Regions from separate parts of the Thalassotalea nanhaiensis genome, predicted to be linked through region 3. Evidence: predicted binding sites of a transcription regulator. Region 3 holds the regulator's gene; each other region holds the start of a gene.
The links. Region 3 encodes sigma-54, which starts transcription at its own class of promoters, with help from an activator protein. Its sites were predicted from a motif close to GTTGGCACGNNNNTNGNNT; they were not measured.

Region 1: the regulator sigma-54 is predicted to act here: its motif matches at 1,935-1,953, upstream of RI845_RS17095 (NarK family nitrate/nitrite MFS transporter).
Region 2: the regulator sigma-54 is predicted to act here: its motif matches at 5,224-5,242, upstream of RI845_RS15930 (P-II family nitrogen regulator).

What each region holds. Positions count from the first base shown of each region.
Region 1 is NZ_CP134146.1:3,939,562-3,946,861, forward strand. Features, by position in the region: gene RI845_RS17090 (bifunctional protein-serine/threonine kinase/phosphatase) at 1-403, opposite strand, end outside; gene RI845_RS17095 (NarK family nitrate/nitrite MFS transporter) at 423-1,892, opposite strand; gene thpR (RNA 2',3'-cyclic phosphodiesterase) at 2,131-2,643, shown strand; gene RI845_RS17105 (UbiA prenyltransferase family protein) at 2,724-3,623, shown strand; gene RI845_RS17110 (mechanosensitive ion channel family protein) at 3,620-5,242, opposite strand; gene pepB (aminopeptidase PepB) at 5,441-6,730, opposite strand; gene RI845_RS17120 (MaoC/PaaZ C-terminal domain-containing protein) at 7,117-7,300, shown strand, end outside.
Region 2 is NZ_CP134146.1:3,666,795-3,674,094, forward strand. Features, by position in the region: gene putA (bifunctional proline dehydrogenase/L-glutamate gamma-semialdehyde dehydrogenase PutA) at 1-1,295, shown strand, start outside; gene RI845_RS15910 (TlpA disulfide reductase family protein) at 1,633-2,145, opposite strand; gene RI845_RS15915 (hypothetical protein) at 2,132-2,518, opposite strand; gene RI845_RS15920 (2OG-Fe(II) oxygenase family protein) at 2,682-3,515, shown strand; gene RI845_RS15925 (ammonium transporter) at 3,595-4,839, opposite strand; gene RI845_RS15930 (P-II family nitrogen regulator) at 4,854-5,192, opposite strand; gene RI845_RS15935 (hypothetical protein) at 5,683-6,186, opposite strand; gene RI845_RS15940 (hypothetical protein) at 6,333-6,695, opposite strand; gene RI845_RS15945 (POT-type proton-dependent oligopeptide transporter) at 6,979-7,300, shown strand, end outside.
Region 3 is NZ_CP134146.1:3,792,686-3,799,985, reverse strand. Features, by position in the region: gene rapZ (RNase adapter RapZ) at 1-323, opposite strand, end outside; gene ptsN (PTS IIA-like nitrogen regulatory protein PtsN) at 331-780, opposite strand; gene hpf (ribosome hibernation promoting factor) at 783-1,070, opposite strand; gene RI845_RS16495 (RNA polymerase factor sigma-54) at 1,096-2,592, opposite strand; gene lptB (LPS export ABC transporter ATP-binding protein) at 2,703-3,431, opposite strand; gene lptA (lipopolysaccharide transport periplasmic protein LptA) at 3,433-4,002, opposite strand; gene lptC (LPS export ABC transporter periplasmic protein LptC) at 3,962-4,528, opposite strand; gene kdsC (3-deoxy-manno-octulosonate-8-phosphatase KdsC) at 4,525-5,091, opposite strand; gene RI845_RS16470 (KpsF/GutQ family sugar-phosphate isomerase) at 5,096-6,070, opposite strand; gene RI845_RS16465 (calcium/sodium antiporter) at 6,083-7,060, opposite strand.

The sequences.
Region 1 (7,300 bases), 150 kb from region 3:
CGGTTGATGACTTAACAATAAATGCAGAAAAAGTGGTTAACCATTGTTGTGCCTGACCACTTATCGAGTCGGTTTGAGAATACAGCCATTGATTCAAACTGGTTAATACTTTTGCTGCCGACTTACGTGTAGACCAAGTTTGTGGGGTTGAATAATATTGCTCAATAAATTGAGTAACAGCAAGCTGTGCAGCTTCTGCCGCTTTGGAGGCACTTGATACACCGTCGGCAATGGCAGCAACCGCTCCTTTGGATGACAATTCACTTGCTTTAGGAATAAAAGCTGCGAACGCATCTTGGTTTTCAGCTTTTTTACCGGCACAAGAATAACCACCAAAGTGCAACTGCAATTGAGCGGTTACACTTAGGTTCTTCTCTATATTCTTTACTTCATTTGCCGACATAATATAGCTCTACTAAAACTTAAGTAACATTAATTAATTCAATCGTGCCGTCTTCGCGAACCTCTGTCATAGTGCCCTCTGGCTCTTCCATAAACAGTAATGTTATAAAGCCAACTACCGCTGTTGCCGCAATCACTAAGAAGAACTGTTGATAACTTACCATTGATAGTACAGTTAAATACACTACTGCACCAACGTTACCATAAGCCCCCGTCATACCGGCAATTTGTCCGGTTAAGCGACGTTTAATTAATGGTACTGCTGCAAATACCGCACCTTCGCCAGCTTGTACAAAAAACGAACACGCCATTGCAGCTAATACCGCCAACGCTAATGGCCAGCTGCTGTCGATACTAGACATTGTTAAATAACCGAGAGCTAATCCTGCAGTTAATATTAACAGTGTTTTTTTACGGCCAAATTTATCACTTATCCAACCACCACCTGGTCGAGACATTAAATTCATAAACGCATAAAGTGATGCTAATAAACCGGCGTACACCATATCCAATGAAAATACTTCGGCAAAAAATAATGGCAACATTGAAATAACAGCTAACTCTGAGCCGAAAGTAGCAAAGTACAAGATATTAAGCACAGCAACTTGTTTAAATTTATACTGATGAATTTCTGGTACTGGCTTTTTAAAGACGTGACCATTTACTTTATAGGTTTGTTTTACTTCATAAATAAACAACAAGACTAGAGCAAAATAAGCAATAAGCGCACTTTGCTCGGAAAACAAACTTACGCCATTTGGTGATAACTTCCAGGTTAATAAAGACAAGGCACCATACATTGGAATTTTCATTACCAGTAATAACCAAAAGTCGCCTTTACTGGTTACTTCCATTGCACCGGTTTGCTTAGGTTTAAAGTACGTTGACCCTTTTGGGGTATCTGACACATTTAAATACCAAACAACACTAAATATTAAGCTAAGTAAGCCTGACAAGCCAACGGCATAACGCCAGCCATCATCACCACCGAATAATAAAGCGATTGCTGGTAGTGACATAGCTGCAGCTGCTGAGCCAAAATTACCCCATCCACCATAAATACCTTCAGCAGTGCCTAGCTCATTAGCAGGAAACCACTCGCTGACCATACGAATGCCAATAACGAAACCAGCACCAATAAAACCAAGTAAGAATCGTGCTATTGCTGCTTGTTCAAAATTACTGGCTGTGGCAAACATAAAACAAGGAATGCTGCATAATGCTAACACCCAAGTGTAGGTAAGTTTTGGACCATAACGATCGGTTAGCATACCGATAATCACCCGAGCTGGAATGGTTAATGCGACATTCAAGATCAATAGCGTTTTAATTTCACTTGAAGACAACCCCAAGCTGTTAGCAATAACCGCCAATAGCGGCGCATGGTTAAACCACACTACAAAGGTGATAAAAAATGCCATCCAGCTTAAGTGAAGGGTTTTCATTTTCCCTGTAAATGACCACAGTTTAATACCTGCATGCTCACTCATATTTAACTCCATATGTTTTTAATACTGCAATTAAAAAGAATATTGCAAAGCCAATGCCAACTAAAAAACAAACAAAATAACCATTAAAAACAGCAACATAATAGGATGTACGAAATAAGCTGAGTAAGCTAATTGCACTCAATATGAACTTATGCACGTTTTGAGTGCGACTCACACTTTTGACATTTAACCTTAATCTACGCCAAAATTAGACAGGCACTTTTTTAGAGAAACATCTGTGGGCAGATATTTTTTTGGCTTGAACTTAGCAAACAACAGCAAGCAAGATATTGCGAACTGGCGTGAGCAATACTTACCGAATGATACTAAGTCGGTAACATCGGAGAACTTTCATATTACTCTGCTTTTTCTAGGGAATGTTGATGAGGAAACCATGAGCCTGTGCGTTAAAGCCGTTAATCATATATACGCTGAACAGTTTTCAATTTCGTTAAACAATATTGGCTTTTGGGCGAAACCGAAAGTGTTGTTTTTAGGCAGTGACCGTGTTGCGAATAACCTTGTAACATTAGTGGAAAAACTGACTAATATCGCGCTCGAACTTGCCGTTAATATACAACAACGGCCGTATATTCCACATTTAACCTTATGCAGAAAAGCCAAACACCTGCCAGATGTTCTTGTCAGCCCAAACTTTAACATTGAGTTCAGTAGCTTTTGTTTATATGAATCAATATCAACAGACCAAGGTGTTAAATATAAGGTCATTCATAGTTGGCCATTACGGTAATATTTAATCTTTAAAATGGCAGAAACGCAGTTAATTTTTGTGTAATATAGTGCTCTGAATTTTTAGACGCCTAACTCTTTATGCCTGTAGCAATTAATTTATTTTTATCCGCAATTCGACCAATTACCTTTTTCATGCCTTGTGCAGCAATAATATTAGGTGCGGGTTTATCCGCGTATAGTGGTGTGGTTGATGGCTCGTTATTTATTTCATTATTAATTCTTGCGCTATTGGCTCAAATTACCGTTAATCTGGCTGATGATTATCAACGAGCATTCATTACCAACGCACAAGCATTAGATCAACAAAGCCCGTCCAGCCAAAAACAACTGCATGTTCGCCATCAAATGTTAAAGTTAATACTTGGTTGCTTCTCAGTGTTTACTTTGGGATTAACCGTGCTTAGTAAAATGACCACTGATGGTAGTTTTCTTGCGTACGGCTTAACCGCATTATCGGCACTAATAATGTTGATGATATTACGCCTAAAAACAAGACAGCCTGGTGATGTTAAAGCAATATCGATCAGTTCAATATTTGCTCATGTATTATTACTTGGTTTTTCACCAACCCTAGTTAGTTACTACTTACACACATCACAGCTAAGTTATACAGTAGTAGGATTAGCTTTTTGCTCAGGGTTATTGGCATTAACCGTGTTATTTATCAGAAATTGCAAACGACAAATAAACAATGAACCAAGCATTAACAGTGAAAATTTAACGCCTGCGTTTAAATTATTATTGAACGTGCAACTGGTCATAGTCGCGATAGTATTTATTTCGGTTTTAGCGATTATTTACTTCGGCCAATTACCGTTGTTTTCAGGGTTATTTATCTTTACCCTACCGTCATTTGTTGGCTCCATAATGACCGTTAAACATATGCCTGAAGAAGACGTAGTACAAACGCAAATAACCAAAATTATATTTACCGGCTTTGCCTTTTGGATATTGTTTGTTATTGGCTTAATGCTTTAGGCTGGCTTTGTTAAGTCATTCATTGATAACCGCTGCTCAGGAATGGCAAGTTCAACTTTATGCTGATCAATTATCTGCATAATTTGAAAATTGATTTTTTCTTCTATTTCTTTATATTGAACTCGACCAGATACTGTTGAATAAGCATTTACTACAACGATAAATGCATCTTCCTCAATATCTTCAAATCTGACATAGCGTTCTAAATCGGTAGTGTTTGGATGTTCGTCAATTAATTTGCGTATCGCTTCGACTAGGGCTTTTAACTTGTCTGTTGGAGTGTTTAAACGAATACGTAAGCGTTTTAAATAGCGACGGTTATCTATTTCTGAAATATTTTCAAGTTCCATCGATGCTATGGTGGAGTTTGGAACATGTACAACTTTTCTATCGAGTTTTCTGATTTTGGTAGAGCGTAAGCCTATTTCTTCAACTCTGCCCTGAGTATTACCAAATTTACACATATCTCCAGGCTTTATTGGTCTGGCAACAAATAAAGTAAATGCGCCAAATACATTCTCCAAAGATTTTTGTGCGGCTAAGGCAATTGCCAAACTACCTATACCCAAGCCAGTAATTATTGCAGTAATATTAAAACCGGCATCTTTGAACCAGTTTAATGCAATCACTATCACTGTGATAATTTTTAACGTGGTAACCATAGGCTTTAAAATAACTACACTGTTATTATCTTGACTGGCGCGGCTGACATACAAGGCAAAACAAAATTCAATGATCCCCATTGAAAGAAAAATCGATGCCAAATAGTTTAATGTTCCGGTATCGAGCCAAACCCTTGCATATATAGATAGGCCTAGGTGCCCTGTAGCCCACTGTAAAAAAATAAAAAACAAAAACAAACGCAGCGGCACTCTAATAAAGCGACGCATTGTTCGCCGGTACACCTCTGAATACGACACAAGTTTAATCAAAAAATAGCGAATAAAATCGGTTAGATACCAAGAGCAAACTAAAATGATAATAAAGCTGACAAATTGCCAATTTTGCATGTCGAAGATATGAAATTCCGGCAAATACTCACCAACTGACTCAGCAATAGGATGATAACCAAATTCACTCCACAGTTCAGGAATTTGCCCTACTGTCTTACTCGATATTTTCCAAATCTGTTTTCCATTTTCAACCTTTACTCGTTGCAAATAGATAGGGACATCTTTTATTGAGGAGTCTATTACACCGAGTAGGTCACGATAACTAGGCAAACCATCGTCAAGATGACCTTGCGGTTCATCGCTTAAGGTAGTGATATCTAAGGAATGATGCTGTGACCAAACAATGTCTAACTGTTTAATTAACTCTGTTTTTTGCTCTACAGAAATACTGTCGGCCAAGATTCGAAAATCAAAATACTTTTGGGCTTCCAAATAATCGTTACTTCGTATTGCTTTTGCCAGCGCCAGCATTGAGGATAAAGGTGTGTTACCAATTTGGGCGGGATTTTGGGACGATAACTGCGCATCTTCAAGGGCTTGTTTAGCTAATTCTTGCCTTTCTTTTACCTGCTTTAACGTTGGCTCTTGAGCAGTCGCCATCATACTGATTAACATGCATACAATAAATCCTCCTCTAAGGAGTAGAGCAGTTACTGTTTTTTGCATATAAGAACCTAAATCAAGATTAAACACTCACTTAATTAAAGTTGTTTACCCCAATAAATGCAAAAACTGCAGTCTAATCAGAGGACTTATGCCGCTTTCAACATGGATATGAAGGAATGCTAGGTAGAATTGCTAAGTTATTTGTTCGCTGAATGAACAAGGCGAAACTAAATTTCGCCTTGTTAACGAATAAGTTATTTATTGCTCTAACAGTAAACCGGTAATTGTTGCGATACCTGAGCCCGTAGCACCTGCAGCCCACATACCGCTGCTATGTTCGTTATAACACGCAGATAAGTCCATGTGTAACCAGCCTTTACCTTCGTTGCCGACAAAGCGTGACAAGAAACCAGCAGCATTGCTTGCACCGCCGGCACCACCACCTTTTTGAGTTGTACTGTTAGCAGTATCCGCAAATGCAGATGGGCATTTTCCTTTATGGAATGATTCTAATGGTAATGGCCAAGCAGGATCATTCTCATTGTCAGCAACTTGTTGGGCTTTAACAATCATGCTGTTATCTAATGCGAATAATGCATTATATTCTCCACCAGTTGCTCCCATAGCAGCACCGGTTAGTGTCGCGGCGTCGATGATCATTTCACCACCGAATTCAGTTGCGGCAATTAAGCCATCGGCTAACACTAAACGACCTTCGGCATCAGTATTGGCTATTTCTACGCTCACACCATTTTTATACTTTAAAATGTCGCCAAGCTTATAGGCATAACTACTAACCATATTTTCAGCGCAGCACAGAATTAACATCACACGTTTAGACAAACCACCTTTAATGGCTAGACCAAGCGCAGCCGTTACCGTTGCGGCGCCGCCCATATCACATTTCATTGAAAACATGCCGGCACTCGGTTTAATTGAATAGCCACCTGAATCAAATGTAATACCTTTTCCTACTAGCGTTGCAAATATCGGCTCAGCAGGGTTTCCAGTTGGATTATAATCAACAATCAACATACCAGGGTCATTGATGCTGCCTTTACCGACATTATAAATACCGGTCCAACCTTCACGTTCTAAGTTATCACCACTGATGATTTCTGCACTGACATGATCCGGTGCTAAATCCTTAAGATACATCAGTGAATTTTGTGCGAGCGTTTCTGGTACTAATTGCGATGGCGTTTGGTTAATTAAATCTCGAGCCCAAGCATATGCGCTTTGCTTATCATTCAAACGTTTTACGGTTGCTTCATCACCAGTAAATTCAATTGCTTCCAATTTACCCACTTTACTAAAGCCCTGAGCAAAAGCCCATTGACTAAGCTCGCACCAATTTTCGCCTTGTAAACTTGCGCCTTCAACACCTAAGCCTTCGATTTTTCGACCGGCCTGCTGAATTTTTCGAAAATTAAGCGCGGCTTCTTCAACATAAATATGAATTTCATCACCATGAAAACTAAAGTTAGCCGATGCTTGCCAATTACTCGGCTTTTTATTGGTGAGTTTGATGATTGCTGATTGTGTCATTACAAATCCTGTTAAAAGTTATTCTATTTTCTAATGAAAGATTGCCTAGCTCTCATCATTAATTCCAAGGTATGATAAACCAAGCTTATCAAAATTTATATATATACGCGTTACCTTTCAGAGTGTAGGTTTTCAGTGGGAATTGAAAACAATTTATGCAAGGCATTAAATTTAGAGAATGGTTATTCCATTGTTAAAATTAATAACGCTGCATAAATTATTTTCAAAACCATCGTAGAAGCGCTTGAGCAATCCCACTATTGTGTTACAGCTATTTATAAGGGAATAACCATTACTACATAGCTGTGCCTGATATTGAAATTGCTCAAGCACTCTGAAACCTGTATCTTGAATGGTAACGTGTATAGCATAGCTCAGGAATTAATTTGCACTACCATCAGTTACAAATTGGCGAAACTTTTATCTCTCGCTCCAGTTATTACGTTAGTGAGCAAGAACTTATTGAATTTGCTCAAAAATGGGATCCACAACCTTTTCATATTGATAAACAGGCAGCAAAGCAACACCAAATAGGTAAGCTATTCGCCAGCTCTGTACATACTATCGCAA
Region 2 (7,300 bases), 130 kb from region 3:
GCGGTGCAATGAAAGAGCTTCATGTTGGCGATCCTGCGTATTTTAGTACAGATGTTGGTCCGGTTATTGATGAAAAAGCATTTACTGCCTTAAACAACCATGTTGATTATTTGAAAGATAAAGCAACGCTGCATTATGAATGCAAAGCGCCAGATATGGGTGATGTTGGTAATTACTTTTTCGTTCCTCGCTTATATGAAATTAGCGATTTATCGGTATTAACCAAAGAAGTGTTTGGTCCATGTGTGCATGTGATCCGCTTTAAAGCCAGTGAAATAGATAACGTGATTGACCAAATTAACGGTACAGGCTTTGGTTTAACCATGGGTATTCACACTCGTATTGAAGAGAAAAGTGAATATCTGGCAAAACGCTCTCGTGCCGGTAACGTATATGTAAACCGTAATATGATTGGCGCCGTGGTTGGTGTACAACCATTCGGTGGTCGCGGCTTATCAGGTACCGGTCCTAAAGCTGGTGGCCCAATGTATTTAACGCGTTTGGTTAAAGAGCCACAACTTAGTGAAGATAATTTACTAAGCAATGATGAAAAACAAGCGATTGAAAACCAATTTGCAGAGCATGAAAGCAATGCCTGGAAAGTTGGATCTAAGCTGCAAAATGCCAAGAATGATGAACTTAAATGGCGTGATTCGCCGGTAAATGTTCGTGTATCGGTAGCACGTCAATTATTGGCGCAGATTGCTAATAATAAATTGTTTATCTCACAAGAAGCAGAGCTTGAACAAGTATTGGTAGCGGCACGCGAACAACTTACTCACATTGAAAAAGTGATCAGTGAACCAACGACTCTACCTGGCCCTACAGGTGAATCGAATAAACTCTATCTTGAATCGCGTGGCATATTAGCGTGTATTCGTGATCAAGATACTAGTTTTGAGTTTTGGTTGGTATCTGTTGTTTCTGCCCTTGCTGCTGGTAACAACGTTATCGCATTAGTAAGTGATGAGTACCTAAGCGAGGCACAAACCTGTGAGCAAGTATTAAGCAAAATCGGTTTAGTATCTGGAATTTTCCAAGTAATTTCATTAAACCATTTGCCAACTGTACTTGAGCATAGCCACTTAACCGGTGCAGTACTTGATAGTTCAAGCCGATTAAAACAAATTGTCGGGGAACGTCTTGCCGCTAGAAGTGGCGCAATATTGCCATTAATAACGGCACAAACTCATACTAAATTATTCCAACGCTTGGTAACTGAGAAAACAGTGACAATTGATACAACTGCCGCGGGTGGTAATGCATCATTGATGACAATGGAATTAGAAGACTAGATCTGATTCAACTAAGTAAACAAAATTTAAAGGCCGCATTATTTTTCAATAATGCGGCCTTTTTATAGCTAAGATACGAGAATGCTAGAATCGAGAAACGAAGAGCTTGAATGCCTCTTCCCATCTAGTACTTATAACATCACACTTCCTGAACTTTCTACCTAATCACTTCCTGAACTCATTTCAGGATCTCTATTTAAATTTAGAGCCTGAAAGAAATTCAGGAAATGCTATTTTTCAAATCAAGAAAAGTAATGTAAGCATCACGACCCCAAGTATTATTACTTGGTATGTCTGTAGACTGGATTTTCGTTTCTAGTTTTCTCGTTTCTCGCTCTTATTCTTCTAATAACTTAACAATCTCAGCTTCATATTCTGCTTTTTTATCGGTATAAAAACCAACATGAGCAGAAACAGGCTTACCTAACTTATTAATCATGTAACTGCTAGGCATACCTTTAAGTTTAAACTCTTTCGCTATGTTACCTTTAGGATCATAAATAACACTAAAGTCAGCCGGATTTTCTTCTAAAAACTCGATAGCCAGTGACTTTTCGACATCTACGTTTACCGTAATGACCTTAAACCCTTGTTCGGCATATTTATCTTCCATGGCATTCATCCATGGAAAAGATTTTCGACAAGGAATACACCACGAAGCCCAGAAATCCAAGTAAATAACTTTACCTTTATTCTCATCCAGTAATTGTTGCAGTTGAGCTTTACTGTCTGCGCCTGCATTATTAGCACTTGCGCTTGTAGAAAAACTTAACAGTAAAGTGCTTAGAATTAAAACTAACTGACCAACCTGCTTGATATACCGACTGAACATAACATTATTGCTCAGCATCTAAATTTACTGAATCTTCCGTATCTTGCTCAGGTATATCTTTAGTCTCTAAGCCATGCTCTGGATCACGTGCAATTTCGGCTTTCTCTTCTTTGATCCATTTATCAACACTTGCTTGGTTTTCGCAACGAGTTTGCGTTTGATCGTCACGGTAATAACGTAAATTTACACAGTCTTGTTCATAACGACGTTCTAATTCGGTACGTTTAATTGGATTACCTTTGGCATTTACAATTCTACGTTGCAGCTGAGCACAATCAGCTTGTTGCTCTGAGCTAAAGGTAATATCTTCACATGGATCATCCTGAAAAAATGAACACCCAGCTTGAGACAATAGTGTGGTCGTAATAAAGGCAATTGTTATTGGTTTCATGGAAAATTCTCTATGATAATTAGGAAAGACAACTTGAAACTAACATAGCATTTACACTTGGTTGGAGCAATTGAATAACCAGCAATTAATGACAATTAATGACAAATTCAATACAATTGCTAAGCTAAACTTATTAAGAAAATAAATTAAAAGAGAATTACCAATGCAAGTTGTCGATTACCATGCAGAAGATGCCGGTGAAAAGTTTGTTGCCTCACTTAGAGAGACAGGATTTGGCGTACTAGTAAATCACCCAATTAAAAAAGAATTAGTCGAGTCTATCTATAGCAACTGGCAACGATTCTTTTCATTTGGTGATAAAGAACAATATGCTTTTGACCCTGCCAAACAAGATGGTTTCTTTAGCACTGATATTTCAGAAACAGCAAAAGGCCATCAACAAAAAGACATTAAAGAATATTATCATGTGTATCCTTGGGGACGAATTCCAGAGGATTTAAAAACTGAAATATTACATTACTATAAATTAGCATCGAGTCTTGCTGGCGAATTGCTAGATTGGGTAGAAAAATATAGTCCACCAGAGGTTGCAAAGCTTTATTCAGAGCCGTTATCAAATATGATCATGGATACGCCTAATACTCTGTTAAGGGTATTACATTACCCTCCTCTGGCTGGCAATGAAGAGCTTGGTGCAATTAGAGCGGCAGCACACGAAGACATTAACTTATTAACAATTTTACCTGCGGCCAATGAACCTGGTTTACAAGTGCAATTACAGTCAGGTGAATGGCTGGATGTACCTTCAGATTTCGGTAATTTAATTATTAATATTGGTGACATGCTACAAGAAGCATCAGGTGGTTATTTTCCATCAACAAGTCACAGAGTAATTAACCCTGAGGGTACTGATGCGAGCAAGTCTAGAATTTCACTACCGTTATTTCTTCATCCAAGAAGTGAAGTAAAGCTGTCTGAGCGTCATACTCAACACAGTTATTTGATGGAACGTTTACGAGAGTTGGGTGTGATTTAAGCTATAAGCTTTACCGTTAAAAACAAAAAGGAGCCAAATGGCTCCTTTTCTATTTAAACTAAAACTCAGATTTTAGTTATTAGCTTTTTAGAGATACGAACTCTGGGTAAGCTTCAATACCACAATCTACTTTATCTACACCGTTGTATTCATCTTCGTCACTAACACGGATACCCATTGTTTTCTTCAATGCATACCAAACTACAAAGCTAGCTGCGAATACCCAAGCAAAGATAATGAAAGCACCGTAAAGTTGAGCACCAAATGTTGCATCACCGTTGCTAAATGGAACAACCATAAGAGCGAAGAAACCAACAACACCGTGAACAGAGATAGCACCTACTGGATCATCAATCTTCATTTTATCTAAAGAAGTAATTGAGAACACAACTAATACACCACCAAGAGCACCAATTAATGAAGCAAAGATTGGTGATGGAGACAGTGGGTCAGCAGTAATTGTAACAAGACCAGCTAATGCACCGTTTAAGATCATAGTTAAGTCAGCTTTACCCCAAATAGCTTTGTTAAGTAATAAAGCAGCAACAGCACCTGCGGCAGCAGCAGCGTTAGTATTTAAGAAAATTTGACCAACAGCAGTTGCATTTTCAGCATCAGAAAGAAGTAACTGAGAACCACCGTTAAAACCAAACCAACCCATCCATAAGATAAAAGTACCTAATGTAGCAAGCGGCATGTTTGAACCAGGAATTGGGTAAATTTCACCGTTTTTACCGTATTTACCTTTACGAGCGCCAAGTAATAAAACACCAGCTAAAGCAGCTGCAGCGCCGGCCATATGTACAATACCAGAACCTGCAAAATCAGAGAAACCAGCTTCAGATAAGAAACCACCACCCCAAGTCCAGTAACCTTCTACCGGGTAAATAAAGCCAGTTAATACGACTGTAAATACTAAGAAAGCCCAAAGCTTCATGCGCTCTGCAACCGCACCTGAAACAATAGACATTGCTGTTGCTACGAATACTACTTGGAAGAAGAAATCTGATTCTAAAGAATGATCAGCGCCTTCAGCTTGCGTACCAATTAAACCAGCAATACTTGGTAAAATTCCGCCTTCAGGGTTATCAACATACATGATGTTATAGCCCACTAATAAAAACATTACACACGCAATTGAATACAGTGTGATGTTCTTAGTTAAAATTTCAGTGGTATTTTTAGAGCGTACTAAACCCGCTTCTAACATGGCAAAACCTGCTGCCATCCACATAACTAATACACCTGACATTAAAAAGTAAAATGTATCTAAAGCAAATCTCAATTCAGAGACTGTTGATGTTACTGTTGCTAACTCTTCCATTACTCAATCCCCTATTAAAGTGCTGCTACATCAAGCTCACCAGTACGAATACGCACTGCTGACTCAAGGTCATATACGAAAATTTTACCGTCACCTATTTTACCGGTGTGGGCAGACTTGCTGATTGCATCAATAATGCGTTCAACATCGTCGGCTTTCACTGCTATTTCTAGTTTTACTTTTGGCAGGAAATCCACTTGATACTCAGCACCACGGTATAATTCAGTGTGACCTTTTTGACGGCCAAAACCGCGAACTTCTGAAACAGTTAAGCCTTCTACGCCAACTTCAGATATTGCTTCTCTAACGTCATCTAGTTTGAATGGTTTTATTATTGCGTTAATTATTTTCATTTCGCCCCCTATTTATAAGCTGACTAAAGGGTTACAAGTTATGTACCAACTTTATTAAACGTTAAAAAACAATGAGTTGCAGACAGCACCAGCCTAAGGCACCATAATGGTGCACCATAGTAGTGCTCAATAATCACTAGATAAGTGCATAACAGGTAAAAACTAGATGGTAAAATTCAGATAGTTTGAGATTTTCGTGCAGCATGAGATTTTTAAGTCTCTGATTTATCGAAATTAATTAGTGCTTACTTTATATAGGCATAAAGAAAGGTGAATATTTGGGTGTTTTTTACCAATATTCCAATGAAGTTTTTACTAGTTTCACAACCTGTGTTTTGACATAAAAAAGGACTACCTTACAGTAATCCCATTAGAACCTATTCGTCTCTTAAGTGCCATTCAGAGACGGTCGCAAAGCCTTATAAAAAGTCGGAAAATTCGGCAAGATACGAGCCGTCCTTTTTAATTAACATGTAAGTTTCAAATATAATTAATAAGAACAAACTCTATTTCTAGGTTTCTTTGGATTTGCTGAGGACTGAATTTTACGAATAATTGCATCTGTGTCGTATTCCGAAAAATTATTGAGCTCTTCGATAAAAAAGAAAGTACGCAGCCCAGTTAATTCATTTTTGTATTTTATGTATATTTTGAATTCACTTACTTCTTTTTCCGTAGTTTCAAAACTTACAATATCAATTTCATCGGAATAACTACTAGGACAACTACTTAAGTTTGTTTTAAAGAAAGGGTTCTCTACCTTACCCTGTATTAACGTAGCACTAACAAATATACCTACATTTTCTATTTCGATAGGGAAAGCGATATCGATAAAACTAGAAATATTTTTTCTTGTATCGAATCTATCAATCGTTACAAAAAAATCTAAATTAGCGGCAGAATCTGGAGTAAGTTTTATTACATTAGTCTCTATTTTACCAGCGAATGTTTGGGCACTACATAAAATCAAAATAGATAATAAAATACGAAACATAGATACTGTTTTCCTGACTAGCTAATAGTTTTATCAAGTGAAGTTATGTTTAATCAACGACCGTTAATCGCTCGCAGCGGCCTGTGAGCTTTTGATTACATTACGTTAAATCGGTGAGTGGTGCAAACGTGCCATTCTTGAATTTGTTAAGTACCATTTTCTGTGTAGATTATATAGAACGCACCTTGCTCATTTATCATTTTTTGCCAATCCTCATGACCTTCAGATTGCTTACTGTAATCGCTTAGAGTTATTTCACTGTACTCTTCGATATTAACATTGTTCCAATCTTGACTCTCAAGCAATTGGGTAATATGAGTAGCTGAGAGTTCAATATTGGCTTTATCTATAATGGCTAAGAAAGGATACACCTTTTCTATTTCATATAATCCATCATGACCTGAATAAGTAACAAGTCCTTTAACTGTGAAACCTATTTTGGAGTTGTCAGCGTATTCTTCCAATTCACTTATTTTATTTTTGATTTTTTCAATGATTTTTGCGAACACTCAAGGCTTCCTGCTATGTATAAAGATTGTGTGGAGAAGTTTTAATACCACTGTCTGCTGTTCGCTCTAAGCAGACCTTAACCTTTTCAGTCACTTAAGGTCAAGGAAGTAGCTAATACTTGAGGTCATCATTATTATCAGTGCGATTATATAGCTTACAAAGCCTTTAAGGTAACAAATGCAAAAAACTGAAGTTGTCGTATTTAAAAATACATTTCATTAACTACATGCAATTGATAATATCCATACAATAAAAATAATAAATATTAAAAAGGGATTTATTTTGTGTGAAGTAACTCATTCTCCAACTAAAGGGATAGGTTGGTTATTGCTGGCTAATTGCCTGGAAAGGTTAGCATATTATGGCTTTAGAGCTATTTTAGTTCTTTTTCTAATAGACCAAGGCTCTGGAGGTGTGGGTTGGCCTACAGATAAAACACTTGAATTTTATGGTGAATTCACTGCTTATACATATTTAGCCGTGATAGTAGGAGGATTGTGCGCTGATTTTCTTGTTGGTGCTTACCTTTCCACATTGCTTGGTGCAGCACTAATGGCTTTAGGGTATATCGGTTTGACCTTTATCGATAGTCAATCTATCTACT
Region 3 (7,300 bases):
TGACGAATAAGTGGATGTAAACGTCTTGTTTCGCTGTAGCGTCGTATAAGTTCACTATCATCGGCGTCTAAATACAAGATACTTAATTCTACCGAATTAGGCAGGTAATCTATGATCTCTTTAACATCGTCAGGGTTTTCTGGCAGGTTACGTACATCGAGTGATACGGCAACATTCTCATAGTCATTAATAACGGTATGCGTTAGTGCGGGTAATAGGTTTACCGGAATATTATCAACACAATAATAACCAAGATCTTCAAGCACTCTTAACGCGACGGTTTTACCTGAGCCTGAACGTCCACTTACGATGATTAGTTTCATTTTTTACCTAATTGTTTACAACCAATTGATGAAGTTCAGTGGCGCTGTGACAACGTCTCACTCTTTTACTATTCTCTTTATCACTAAAAAATTTCGCAACACTGGCCAAAGTCTCTAAATGTTGCTGACAATGATCTTCGGGTACGAACAGCGCGAAAAAGATATCCACCGGCTTATCATCAATAGCGTCGAAGATAACCGGCTTATCTGTTGTCAATAATACTGCTACGGGTCTTTCACTGTTATTGATTTTTCCGTGTGGAATAGCAATACCATTACCAATTCCAGTACTACTTAATTTTTCTCTTTTGCTTAAGCTTTCCAACAATTCTTTTGCGCTTGCACTACTAATTTTGTTCGCTGCAATTGCACTGATTTGTTGAAGAATGTTTTTCTTACTTTTACCCTGTACTGCACATAGGGTGCAGTCAGGGCTTAATAATTGATCTAGTTTCATAGTTAATGGTGGGCTAACTTAGCCTTATGTTTAAGAACTTGTCTATCTAATTTGTCGACCAAGCCGTCTATTGCCGCATACATATCTTCATGATTGGCTGAGGCAAAGATCTCGCCAGCATTTACATGCAAGGTTGCTTCTGCAATTTGTTGTAGTTTTTCTACTTTTAACACCACATAGACATTGTTTATGTGATCAAAATGTCGTTCCAGTTTTTGTAATTTTTCACTCACATATGAGCGCATAGAGTCGGTAACTTCAACATGATGGCCAGATAGATTAATTTGCATAAGCTTTATCCTTGTTTTGTTGGTTTTAAAGTAAACTTTTTCGTTGATTCGATGGTGGAATACCTAACGATTCTCTATATTTTGCAATGGTTCGACGTGCAACATTGATACCTTGATCGCTAAGTAGTTCAGCCATTTTGCTGTCACTTAATGGCTTTGCTGCTATCTCTGCATCGACGAGTTTTTTAATCAGCGCACGTATTGCTGTTGATGAACATTCACCACCATTCTCTGTACTGACATGACTCGAGAAGAAGTATTTTAATTCAAATATACCTCTGGGGGTATGCATATACTTTTGCGTGGTTACACGTGAAATTGTTGATTCATGCATTTCAACAGCTTCGGCAATATCGTTTAATACCATTGGACGCATTGCTTCTGGACCATGTTCAAAAAAGCCTTGTTGTTGCTGAACAATACAATTAGAAACTTTCAATAATGTGTCGTTTCTACTTTCAAGTGATTTGATAAACCACTTGGCTTCTTGTAAATGTGAGCGAATGAACTGGCTGTCTTCTGATGATTTAGTTGTTTTTACTAACGAGGCATATTGATTGTTAATACCAATTTTGGGCGCGGTATCAGGGTTCAATTCTACCACCCAGCGACCATTTTTTTTGAACACACTGACATCAGGAATAACGTATTGTTCTTCTTGTTGAACAATCGCATCGCCCGGTCTTGGGTTTAATGAGTGAATGAGTTGCATCACTTCTTTTAGCTGTGGTTCTTTTAATTTGGTTTTACGCATGATTTGTCTAAAATCACGATTACCTAATAAATCGATATGCTCGCTAATGACTAACTTGGCTTCTGCAATAAAGGGGGTGTCGGGGCTAAACTGAGCAAGTTGAATAAGTAAGCAATCGGCAATAGACTTGGCTCCTGAGCCAATAGGGTCAAACATGTGAATGCGTTTTAACACTGCTTCAACTTCGTCTAATTCAACTTCATCGTCGCCTAAGCTGGATAAAATATCTTCGCAGGTTACCGTAAGGTAGCCGCTGTCATCAATGGCATCAATTATTGTTACGGCAATGGTACGGTCAGTATCTGAAAACGGAGTTAATTCCATTTGCCAGGTCAAATGATCCTGGATAGATTCTGACGTTTCTCCTTGATAAACATAATCATCATTACTGACGCCACCAAGTCCCGTATTCGACGTACCGGCACTAAAGCTTTCTTCCCATGTTGAATCTACGGATAGCTCTTGTGGAATTTCATTTTGAGTTAATGCTTCAGAGGTACTTATTTCATCATGCGTAGGCTGCGCATCTTCACTTCCGTCAGGAGTATCTGCAGTAGCTGGTTTACTATCTAGGTGCGAGTCAGAATTAGCATTGTTTTCTTCTTGATTAGCCGATTCATCAACCTCTAATAAAGGATTGCTATCGAGGGCTTCTTGAATTTCTTGTTGAAGATCTAACGTAGATAGTTGCAACAGCTTTATCGCTTGTTGCAATTGTGGGGTCATCGTTAAGTGTTGCCCCATACGGAGCTGAAGACTAGGTCTCATTGTTTGAAAAAATTCCAAATTTGCATAAAGTTAGTTTATGCAAGTTAACTACTGATTACACGAGAAACGAATGGGTATTAATTCGCTCTAAGCTACGTCTTATAATATAACTATAGCTTGAATTTCTCACCTAGGTAGACATCTCGAACATGTTGATTACTTAAAACCTGTTCGGCATTACCTTCAGCGATTAATTCACCATGACTTACAATATATGCATGTTCACACACATCGAGGGTTTCTCGTACGTTGTGGTCGGTGATAAGTACTCCGATACCACGTTCTTTTAACTGTAAAATAATCTTTTTAATATCGCCTACTGAAATAGGGTCTACACCGGCAAACGGTTCATCTAATAAAATAAATTTTGGATCCGCAGCCAACGCTCGAGCAATTTCTACACGACGCCTTTCACCACCAGATAAACTTTGTCCAGTATTTTCAATAATGTGACCAATATTAAATTCTTCAACTAAACTTTCCAGCTTTTCTTGTTTGGCAATATCGTCTAGATCTTTACGAGTTTGTAAAATGGCCATGATGTTATCAAAGACACTAAGCTTTCGAAAAATAGATGCTTCTTGTGGGAGATAGCCTATGCCTTGTCGAGCTCTTTCATGCATAGGTAATAACGTTAAGTCTTGATCATTTAATACAACAGATCCTTCATCACTTGGCACTAAACCTACGATCATATAAAACGAGGTAGTTTTACCCGCACCATTAGGACCTAACAGTCCAACGATTTGGCCTGAGTTAACCGTTAAGCTGACACTTTTTACTACTTTTCGGCCGCTATAGGATTTGGCAAGGTTTTGTGCTTTTAAAGTTGAGGTCATATTATTGTTCTTTATCTTGCTCTACTTCATTGTTAATTTTAGTTTCTGCATCTTGAGTTTCTTGCTTCACTTCCGGCTTTAAAATTGTTGTAACTGTGCTGGTACTTTCCGCGCTCAACTGCTCAGTTGCAATGTTATAGGTGATTATATCGCCTTTAACCATACTGCCTTCTTGGCTAACCGATGCATTACCTTTAATGGTTATGGTTTGCGTATGGGGAGAGTATGATACTTCATCTGCTTGCAACTCAATTTTTTGGCCATCATCAAGAATTTGGCTAAACCGAGCTGGGTTTCCTGTTGCCAAATAATGCTTAAGATCAGTCCCTTCCTGATTGGTTACTTTCACTACATCGGCTTCGATACTTAGTGTGCCCTGGGTGATTTTTACATCTTCCATATAGCTGGCAATCTTATTTTTTAAATCGCTAGATTGCTTTTTCGCAACAATTACAATCTCTTGTTTAAAGTCAGCTTCTTCTGCAACAACTGTTGCTGAAGTAAATGATAATGCTATGCCGAGCAGTAATTTATGAGGCATGTTTTTTATAAATTGTTTGTACATGTTCATTCAAAGTCATTTTAGTGGTGTTAATATCAACGTGCAATCCAGAGCCATACATAGTGAAGTCTTTACCTTTTAAAAGGATAGTCTGCTCAGAAGTAATGATATTATTAGTTAAATCTACATTTAAAGATTTGCCGTGTATTTCTGAAATAAAACTTGTTTTATCCTCAGAAAGCAATCGTACTCTATCATTGAGTAATAAGATATTATCTTCGCCCAAACGCCCTTCATTAGCTGATAAATGCCAAACTGCACTACCATCTGTGGGGTATAGCGTATATTTAGGAGCTAGAAAGAGCGTTTCCGTATTATCCATATAATGAGACATTTTATCAGCATAAATAGTATGAGTTAAATTACCCATTGAATCATATTGGTTTGAACTTAATTCTGTTGCGACAAAGTCTGGCTCATCTTTAGGTTTTACAATTTGCACAATAGGCTCATTCGATTTTTGCCATTGCATGTAACCATAAATGGATAATGCGATGATAAATATAATCGTTGAAATAGTGTGCAATCGACTCATATGCTGCTTCCTTTAGCATTTTGTAATGTGTTTTGACTTTGCATTATGAGATCACAAAGTTCTCTGACAGCTCCAAAACCACCGTTAATAAAGGTAACATAATTTGCGCCTTGTTTAACTAAAGGATGAGCATCGTTTACCGCTACTCCTAATCCAACAGCTTCTATACAAGGTAAATCTGGAACGTCATCACCTATATAGGCAATTTGATCGTTAGTTAGTTCCAAGTTTTTAGCGATGTTCATCAATGCCGGTAATTTATCTTCTTCACCCTGGACAATGAATTTTACGCCTAAAGCGGTCATACGCTTTTCAACGATATTGGATTTTCTACCAGTGATCACAGCCACATCGACACCGTTTTGACCAAGAGCTTTTATGCCAAAACCATCCTTAGTATTAAATGCCTTTAGCTCTTCGCCATCATTACCTAAATAAATTCGACCATCAGAAAAAACGCCATCAACATCACAAACCAATAACTTAATTTGTGCTGCTTGCTTAATAATTTTGCTGTCTACTTGCCCGTAAAGAGTACTGGTTAAAGAGTTTGTTTGGTTCATAAGGTTAAATGACTCCCGCTTTTAATATGTCGTGCATATTCATCGCACCAATAGGTTGATGGTTTTTATCAACTATTATTAAGCCATTGATACTTTTATCTTCCATCGCTTTGAGCGCTTCAGCTGCTAACATTTCGCTAGTTGCTACAATCGGGTTTTTGGTCATTACGCTGGCTATATTGTCTTTATGAATGTTTATTTCTTCATCAAGGATACGTCGTAAATCACCATCGGTAAATAAGCCAGTTAAAACTCCGCTATCATCAACTACCGCTGTCATGCCTAAGCCTTTGCTAGAAATTTCTACCAGTGCTTCTTTTATAAGTGCCGTTTCATTAATAACTGGTAGTCGTTCGCCACTGTGCATTATGTCAGCTAAGCGCAACAATAAACGCTTACCTAAACTACCGCCAGGATGTGATAAAGCAAAGTCGTCGGCAGTAAAACCTTTCGCATTTAATAGCGCCACAGCCAGAGCATCACCCATCACTAAGGTTGCGGTCGTACTCGACGTTGGAGCCAACCCCAGTGGACATGCTTCTTGTGGAACATCAATACAAATATGGACGTCTGCAAGTTTTGCCAAAGTCGATTGAGTGTTACCTGACATTGCGATTAATTTAGCACCAATGCGTTTTATTACCGGCAGTATTGCCAATACTTCGCCGGTTTCACCAGAATTAGAAATTGTCAGCACGACATCTTGACTGGTTACCATACCCAAATCACCATGACTTGCTTCACCTGGGTGGACAAAAAATGCTGGTGTACCCGTACTGGCAAGAGTCGCTGCAATTTTACCGCCTATGTGACCTGACTTTCCCATACCGATAACTATAACTCTGCCACTACAATCGAACATGTATTGACAGGCTTTGGCAAAATGGTCATCAATATAAGTATGCAGATTAGCCACTGCGTTTGTTTCTATATCGATAACTTGCGCTGCAAGTTCTTTAAATTTACTGGCGTGGGGCATTGATAAACTCACTTAAACAAACTGATTAAAGATTAGGTATTGATAAACAATAAAGCCAATAAACAATACCAATCCTTTCAAACGGGTAATTCTAAATTGCCCGCTCAAACTAAAACATAATAAGAATACTAAAAAGGTTATTCCTAACATGAACGGAATGTCACGTGATGCTACTTCACTATCGACAGCCCCTGGTGCAATTAAAGCAGGTAATGCTAAAACAGCTAAAATATTGAAAATGTTTGAGCCGATAATATTACCTAATGCCAAATCATCTTCTTTCTTGATTAAACTCATTATACTTGCGGCAAGTTCGGGCAAGCTGGTACCAATCGCGATAATTGTTAAACCGATGACAAGATCACTGATGCCTACAGATTTGGCGATAACAGTTGCTGACTCAACTAAAAAGTGAGCACTTAGTGGTAATAAAATAATACCGAAAGTGAGCCAGAATAAGGCACTGGATGAACTTACATTTTCGGGAATATCTAATTCTGCTTCGAGGATTAACGGATCGCTAATTTTACTCTTTTTACTTTGTCGTAATGTTACGATCAATAAAATAACAATAAACAAAACAAAACCAGTCATTAATATCACACCTTCAGTAAAGGTAAACTGCAGATCAAACAACATATAACTGGCAATAATGGTGATGACCAACAGTATTGGTATTTCACGTTTGAGAGTCAGTGAGGAAACCATTAAAGGTTTGAATAGAGCTGTTAACCCTAATACTAAAGCAATATTGGTAATATTAGAGCCAATTGCGTTACCAATGGCTGTATCAGAAGAACCTTTCATTGCAGCTGTCGCTGCTACCAGCATTTCAGGTGCGGATGAGCCCATAGCAACAATTGTTAAACCGATAATCATCGGTGCGATACCATAGTTTCTTGCTATGGCGGCAGCGCCAAACACAAACTTATCGGCACTGATAACCAATGCAGTTAAAGAAATGAGAAGGATGAGTATTTCAACGAACATTTAGTGCTCCAATTATTAGGTCTACAGACCCTATCCTCAAATTGTCGCCCCTAATGAAGCAAATGAAAAGACTAAATCACCGGTTTATTGGAAAAAATTGGCTTTTTATTAAAATTTTTTCATTTGTTTGGCGTTTAAACGTTAAAAATTAATGTTTTTGGCAAAAGTTCAATATTTAAAGTCAAAATGTTGAAGATTTTTGTAATCAAGCGTAAATCATTTTCACAACTAATCCGCTGT